DNA from 2 places in the Micromonospora sp. AB353 genome. Region 1 is predicted to be linked to the other one. Evidence: predicted binding sites of a transcription regulator. Region 1 holds the regulator's gene; the other holds the start of a gene.
What was found. The regulator HspR, encoded in region 1, represses chaperone genes until heat shock. The targets are predictions, from matches to a motif close to TTGAGTNNNNNNNACTCAA.
Positions count from the first base shown of each region.

Region 2: a site for HspR is predicted at 1,392-1,410, ahead of lon (endopeptidase La). Genes of this name have one in related genera too.

Region 1 is NZ_JBMVFV010000006.1:42,158-45,560, forward strand. Features, by position in the region: gene ACPCK6_RS04850 (cation:proton antiporter) at 1-217, shown strand, start outside; gene ACPCK6_RS04855 (hypothetical protein) at 382-810, shown strand; gene ACPCK6_RS04860 (hypothetical protein) at 1,007-1,213, opposite strand; gene ACPCK6_RS04865 (heat shock protein transcriptional repressor HspR) at 1,391-1,831, opposite strand; gene dnaJ (molecular chaperone DnaJ) at 1,856-3,043, opposite strand; gene grpE (nucleotide exchange factor GrpE) at 3,123-3,403, opposite strand, start outside.
Region 2 is NZ_JBMVFV010000078.1:4,638-8,040, reverse strand. Features, by position in the region: gene lon (endopeptidase La) at 1-1,369, opposite strand, end outside; gene ACPCK6_RS24475 (histone-like nucleoid-structuring protein Lsr2) at 1,604-1,951, shown strand; gene ACPCK6_RS24470 (hypothetical protein) at 2,157-3,403, opposite strand, start outside.

The sequences.
Region 1 (3,403 bases):
CGAGTTCTCCATCGTCATCGCCGGGCTGGCCGTCGCGGCCGTCTACCCGGTGGAGCCGAAGCTCGCCGCGCTCGCCACCGCGTACGTGTTGATCACGGTGGTGACCGGGCCGCTGCTGGCCCGGCTGCCCGACACCCGGTGGTTCAAGCAGTGGCTGCGCACCCGCGCCGCCGCCGCACGGCCGCCGGCGCCACTGCCCCTGGGCTCCGGCGACTGACCGGTGCCGGGCCGGATCAGCCGAGGGCAGATCCGGCCCGGCGTTGTCAAATTGATCCCGGGAAGGTCTACCCCTGCTCCGTCCGACCGCGTTAACGTTTCGGCCCAGCAGCCAGGGTCCGCGGGTGGCCTGCGCCCCCGCCAGCGCAAGCGGAAGGTCGGCCGGTGAGCGTGCAGGAAGAGACGTTCCGCGGCTTCGCCAACCCGGTCGATCCCTCGCCCGCCGAGCTTCGGTCGTGGGCGTATCAGCCGGATTCGGTGCCGCTGACCTCGATGCCGCCGGACTGGGATCTGCTGGTCGCCGGTGACCACCTGGTGCAGACGCTGTTCGATCTGGCGATGGACCAGGGCTGCCCGGCGCGGCGGTTCGCGCTGCACTGCCTCTACATCTACGCCGCCGACGGCATCCGGACGAACTTCCGCGCCCACCCCAAGCGCCGGTTCCGCAAGCTGGTCGAGCAGGCCGAGAAGTCCGGCGACGACCTGATGCGCAACTGGGCGCACAACAGCCGGGTGCTGCTCGCCCGGCCGGACCTCTTCGTCTACCGGGACTGGTGCGAGGGCGGCCTGGTCCGCGAGAACCGCCGCCTCTGACGCCGGGATCAGGCGTAGCCCAGCCACCTCGACCGACCGTCCTGGTCGATCATGAACTTGGCGGTGTTTGGTGTCCGGTTTGTCGCCGCCAACTTCATGATCGACCGCGAGGGCGGGTGCGTGGTCCCGCTCGCCCCTCGGGACACGAACGGGCCGGGATCCCCCGTGGATCCCGGCCCGCACGTCGGCAGATCGTCTAGGTCGACCCGCCCTGCTTCTTGCGCCGCTCGTCGTCCCGCGCCCGGTCCACACCGTGGTCCGTCTGGTCGGCGAAGCGCCCTTCCTTGACCTTGTCGCTGAAGCGTCCCTCGGTGACCCGGTCGAACCGCTCGCGGACGTTCTCGGCCACCTTCTCCAGCCGTTCCTCCGCGCGCTCGGCCACCTTCTTCGCCGGTTCCGTCATGGCTCCCCCCGCCAGCCCGGAGTCCGCTATGAGGCTTTTTGCCCCTGCGGAAAGCCTAGTCGACCCCGCTCTGCCGTACCCCGGCTTTCCCCGACCCGGGCGGGCGAACCGCCCGGGGAACGACGAAGGCCGGCGCGGCCCCGGGGGAGCGGGGCGCGCCGGCCTTCCGGTACGAGGTCAGCGGTCGGGAGCGCGGCGCGGACGCCAGACGACGAGCGCGGTGGACGTGCGGTTGGTGGGCACCAGGTCACCGCGGGGGAAGCCGCCGAGTGACTCCAGCTCGGCGATCCGCCGGTACGCGGCGTCCAGTTCCGCCTCCAGCCGGGCCACCCGCTGCTGCGCCTCTTCGAGCAGCCGCTCCAACCCGATGATCCGCTTGACCCCGGCCAGGTTGATCCCGTCGTCCTGGCTGAGCCGCTGCACCTCGCGGAGCAGCACCACGTCCCGGACGCTGTACCGGCGACCGCCGCCGGACGCCCGCCCGGCCTGCACCAGGCCCAGCCGGTCGTACTGGCGCAGCGTCTGGGGGTGCATCCCCGCCATCCGCGCGGCCACCGAGATCATCAAGACCTTGGCCTCGTAGGCCGGGTCACCCGAGCCGACGTACTCCTCCGACATGCCCGCTCACCTCCGGTGCCGCCGTCAACTGAATCGACGTACCCGCGCGTCGAGATGTTCCCGCGCGGCGGGCGGAGTCTGCGCCGCGAAGGTCTCCAGCGCCGCCCGCGCCTCGTCCGAGACCTTCGCCGGGACCACCACGTCGAGCGTGACCAGCAGGTCACCGGCGCGGCCGTCCTTGCGTACGACGCCCTTGCCGCGGGCACGCAGCACCCGCCCGCTGGGCGTACCCGGTGGCACCCGCAGGGTCACCGTCCCGTCCAGGGTCGGCACGCGCAGGTCCGTGCCGAGAACCGCCTCGGCGTACGTGATCGGGACGGTCAGGGTCAGGTCGTCCCCGGTGCGCCCGAACAGCTCGTCCGGGCGGACCTTCACCTGCACGAACAGGTCGCCCGCCGGACCGCCCCGCTCGCCGGGCTCACCCCGGCCGGCCAGGCGGATCCGCTGCCCGTCGGCCACCCCGGCGGGGAAGCGCACGTGGAGCGTGCGGGTCTTGGTGACACCGCCGGTGCCGTGGCACTCCGGGCACTTCTCCTCGACGACGGTGCCGACGCCCTGGCAGTTGCGGCACGGCTCGGAGAAGCTGAACGACCCCTGGTTGCGGGTCGTCACGCCGGCGCCGTGGCAGACCGGGCAGGCCACCGGCTGGGTGCCGGGCTTCGCGCCGTTGCCGTGGCAGGTGTCGCAGACGCCTGGTGCGCGCAGCGTCAGCGGCAGCGTGACGCCGCGTACCGCGTCGTCGAAGTCGAGCGCCACCTCGGTCTCGACGTCCCGGCCGCGGGCCGGGCCGCGCGGACGCGCCGGGCCACCGCCGCCCCCGCCACCGGAGAAGATCGAGCTGAACAGGTCGGTGAAGCCGCCGCCGCTGAACCGGTTGTCGCCACCCCCGGCGCCGCCGCCGAACAGGTCGGAGACGTCGAACGGCATGCCGCCCGGCTGGCCCGCGCCGCGGGCGCTGCGCCGGAAGGCGCCGGAGCCGAACAGCGAGCGCATCTCGTCGTACTCGCGGCGCTTCTTCTCGTCACCGAGCACCGCGTACGCCTCGGAGACGGTCTTGAACCGCTCCTCGGCACCGGTGTCGCCGGGGTTGTGGTCCGGGTGCGACTCCCGGGCCAACTTGCGGTACGCCTTCTTGATCTCGTCCGAGGAGGCGGACTTGTCCACGCCCAACGCGGCGTAGTAGTCCTTCTCGATCCAGTCCTTGGAACTCACCGGTCCACCCCCTTCCACGGGTCGAACCCCGGTCGCCCCGCCCGCCCGGTGCGGGCGGGCGGGACGTCACGGGTCGGCACTACTCCGGGTCCGCGACCGCGACCATGGCGGGCCGCAGCAGCCGCTCGCCCAGCTGGTAACCACGGCGCATGACCTGTACGCAGGTCGGCTCCGTCACGTCGGCGGAGGTCTGGTGCGCCACCGCCTCGTGCCGGGTCGGGTCGAACGGGTCGCCCTTCTCGCCGAACGCGGTCAGGCCGAACTTGGCCAGCGCGCCGGTGAGCTGCTCGGCCACACTGCCGAACGGGCCCACCAGGTCGCCGTGCTCGCGGGCCCGGTCCAGGTCGTCGAGGATCGGCA
Region 2 (3,403 bases), on a different contig from region 1:
GCACGTCGGACAGGTCGAGGTCGACCTCCAGGTAGTGGTCGCGGAACGTGTGGTTCTGCGCCGGGTCGAGCACCTCCAGCAGGGCCGCCGCCGGGTCGCCGGCGTAGCCGGCGGCCAGCTTGTCGACCTCGTCGAGCAGCACGACCGGGTTCATCGAGCCGGCCTCGCGCAGCGCCCGCACGATCCGGCCGGGCAGCGCGCCGACGTACGTGCGCCGGTGGCCGCGGATCTCCGCCTCGTCCCGGACACCGCCGAGGGAGACGCGGACGAAGTTTCGGCCCAGCGCCCGGGCGACCGACTCGCCGAGGCTGGTCTTGCCGACACCGGGCGGGCCGGCCAGGGCCAGCACCGCGCCGGAGCCGCGTCCGCCGACGACGCCGAGGTTGCGCTCCGCGCGCCGGTTGCGCACCGCGAGGTACTCCAGGATGCGGTCCTTCACGTCGGCCAGGCCGGCGTGGTCGGCGTCGAGCACGGCCCGCGCCGCGGCCAGGTCGGTGTCGTCCTGGGTACGCGTGCTCCACGGCATCTCCAGGACGGTGTCCAGCCAGGTACGGATCCAGCCCGCCTCGGGTGAGGCGTCACTGGCCCGCTCCAGCTTGCCGACCTCACGAAGCGCCGCCTCCCGGACCTTCTCCGGCAGGTCGGCGGACTCCACCCGGGAGCGGTAGTCGGCGGACCCGTCCGGCTCGTCCTCGCCGAGTTCCTTGCGGATCGCGGCGAGCTGCTGGCGGAGCAGGAACTCCCGCTGGGACTTCTCCAGCCCCTCGCGGACGTCGCTGTTGATCTGCTCGGTGACCTCCTGCTCGGCCAGGTGTTCCTTCACCCAGCCGACGAGCAGTTCCAGCCGGGCGGTGACGTCCGGCGCGGCGAGCAGTTCGGTCTTCTGGGTCAGGCTGAGCCAGGGCGCGTAGCCGGCCGAGTCGGCCAGCTCGGACAGGTCGGTCATCCGTTCCATCGCGTCGATCACCTGCCAGGCGCCGCGCTGTTGCAGCACCGAGGTCATGAGCGCGCGGTACTCGCGGGCGAGTTCCCGGGCGCGGCCCGCCGGTGCGGGTTCGTCGAGTGTGGCCGCCTCCACCCAGAGCGCGGCACCGGGACCGGGCACGCCGGAGCCGATGCGGGCGCGGGTGAGACCGCGGACGACCGCCGCCGGTTCGCCGCTGGGCAGCCGGCCCACCTTCTCGATCGTGGCGACCACGCCGACGGAGCCGTACTCGCCGTCGATGCGGGGGACGGCCAGGAGTTCCTTGTCGCCGGTGGCGCGGGCCGCGTCGACGGCGGCCTGCGTGGTCGGGTCGAGGGTCACCGGGATGACCATCCCGGGCAGCAGGACGGCGTCGGTCAGTGGGAGTACCGGAAGAGTTGCCATCGAACACCTGCCATCACGTTGGTTGAGCGTGTCTGGCTCAAGTAACAAAACGTGTCCCTTGTTCCGGGTTGTGACCCACGCCACGCCGAGCGCCCCCGTTCCGGCACTCCGCGCCCAATGGCGGCATCGTTTACCGCGACCCGCCGAATGGAAACAGTCGGCTATTGTTGCGTGATTACCGCGCGGTAGGTCAAACTCTTAGCCACACCCCGCCCGACACAGGGAGTAATGGCGATGGCAAGGAAAGTAATCACCGTTCTGACCGACGACCTCGACGGCGGAAAGGCCGATCGGACCGTCGAGTTCAGCCTGGACGGCGTGGCGTACACGATCGACGTCTCCGACGAGAACGCGGGCGTCCTGCGCAAGGCCCTGGATCCGTACATCAGCGCTGGCAGGCGAATCGGCCGGGGAACTGCCGAGGTCACCCGCGGCGCCCGTCGCACGACCCGGCCGAGCACCTCGGGAATGGACCGCGAGCAGAACCGCGCCATCCGGGAATGGGCCGCCAAGAACGGGTTCGAGATTTCCGAGCGCGGGCGCATCCCGGTGTCGGTGGTCGAGGCGTACAAGAACCGCTGACGCCACCGGTTCACCGTCGGGCATCCCGGGGTCACGCTGAGAAATCGGCGTGGCCCCGATCGGCATTCTCCGCCCGGCGCTTTTCGTCCGGCGGATACCCACGGCACGAGATTTCCTCCGGGATCGCCTCCCACCGTTCCCGTACGCGGAAAGGCCGCGACCGCCCGGAGGAGTCCCCCGGACGGCCGCGGCCGTCACGTCGCTCTCAGTTGACCCGGATGCGCACCACGTCGATGGCGGGGGTCTGGTTCGCCCGCTCCATCATCGGGATGCGGTGCGAGCCGTCACCGGCCCAGACCGCGCACTGCGCCACGCCCGACTGGGCCAGGCCCGGGATCTGGATCAGTACGTCGTCCGGCTGGTTGCCGCCCCGGCCGTCCTCGGTGGCGACGAAGAACGCCGGCACGTCCTGCGGGTTCGGGGGCTGCCGGGTGCTGCCGAGCATCCGGCAGGCGGTGTGGAAGTGACCGCGTACCAGGCCCTGGCCGTTGAGCAGCGAGCTCTCCAGGTAGTAGCCGCCCTGGCCGGCGGCGAGGAAGCGGTCCCGGACCAGGTTCTTGGTGGTGACCCGGAGCGTGAACGGCTGGTTGCGCCGCACCTGGTTCGGGAACTGCGTGATCAGCAACGACGGGTTGTTCGCCGCGGCGCCCACCTCACCGAACGCGGTGCTCACGCACCGGTTGCCGTTCTGGAAACCGTCGTGGCCCTGGAGCCGGCTGCCGGAGCAGTCCTTGGCGAGCACGTTCAGGCCGTTGTTGCCGCCGTTGTTCTGGCCGCCACCGTTGTTGTTCCCGCCGCCGTTGTTACCGCCGTTGTTGTTCCCGCCGTTCTGGCCCCCGTTGTTGTTACCGCCGTTGTTGTTCCCGCCGTTCTGACCGCCGTTCTGACCGCCGTTGCCGGGGGCGTCGTTCACCGCGCACCGGGCGAACTGGTCCAGGCCCTGCGGGCGCTGCGCGAACCGGCCGATGGCGGTGGCGATCCGGTTGAGCGCCGCCGTCCGCTTGTCCGCGAGCGGCCCGAGGATCGCGTTGTCGATGAAGTCGCCGCCGTTGCGGCCCTCCGCCGCGAGCCGCCGGTTCGCCTCGGCGATCTGGCTCTCCAGCAGCGCCAGCGTGCGGTCCACCTCGGCACGGGCCTGGCCGGGCACCTGCGGTAGCCGGCCGCGGACGTCCGGGCAGGCCACCGTCGGAGTGCCGGCGCCGGCACCACCCGCGTTGGTCTGCTGGCACTCGGCCGGCGACATCTGACCGTCGCCCCAGTGGTTGCGGACCCAGCGGCCGTTCTGCCAGGTACGGGTGGTGCTGCCCTGACCGTCCGGGGCGGTCGCCCCCGGGCTCGCGGGCACGCAGGACGCCGAGGCCGCGCGGGTGGTCGTCCGCCGGTCCTGGGCGGACGAGATCTGAGTGACGGCGACGATGCCGCCGAAGACCGCGAGCGTGCCGACAACCGCCA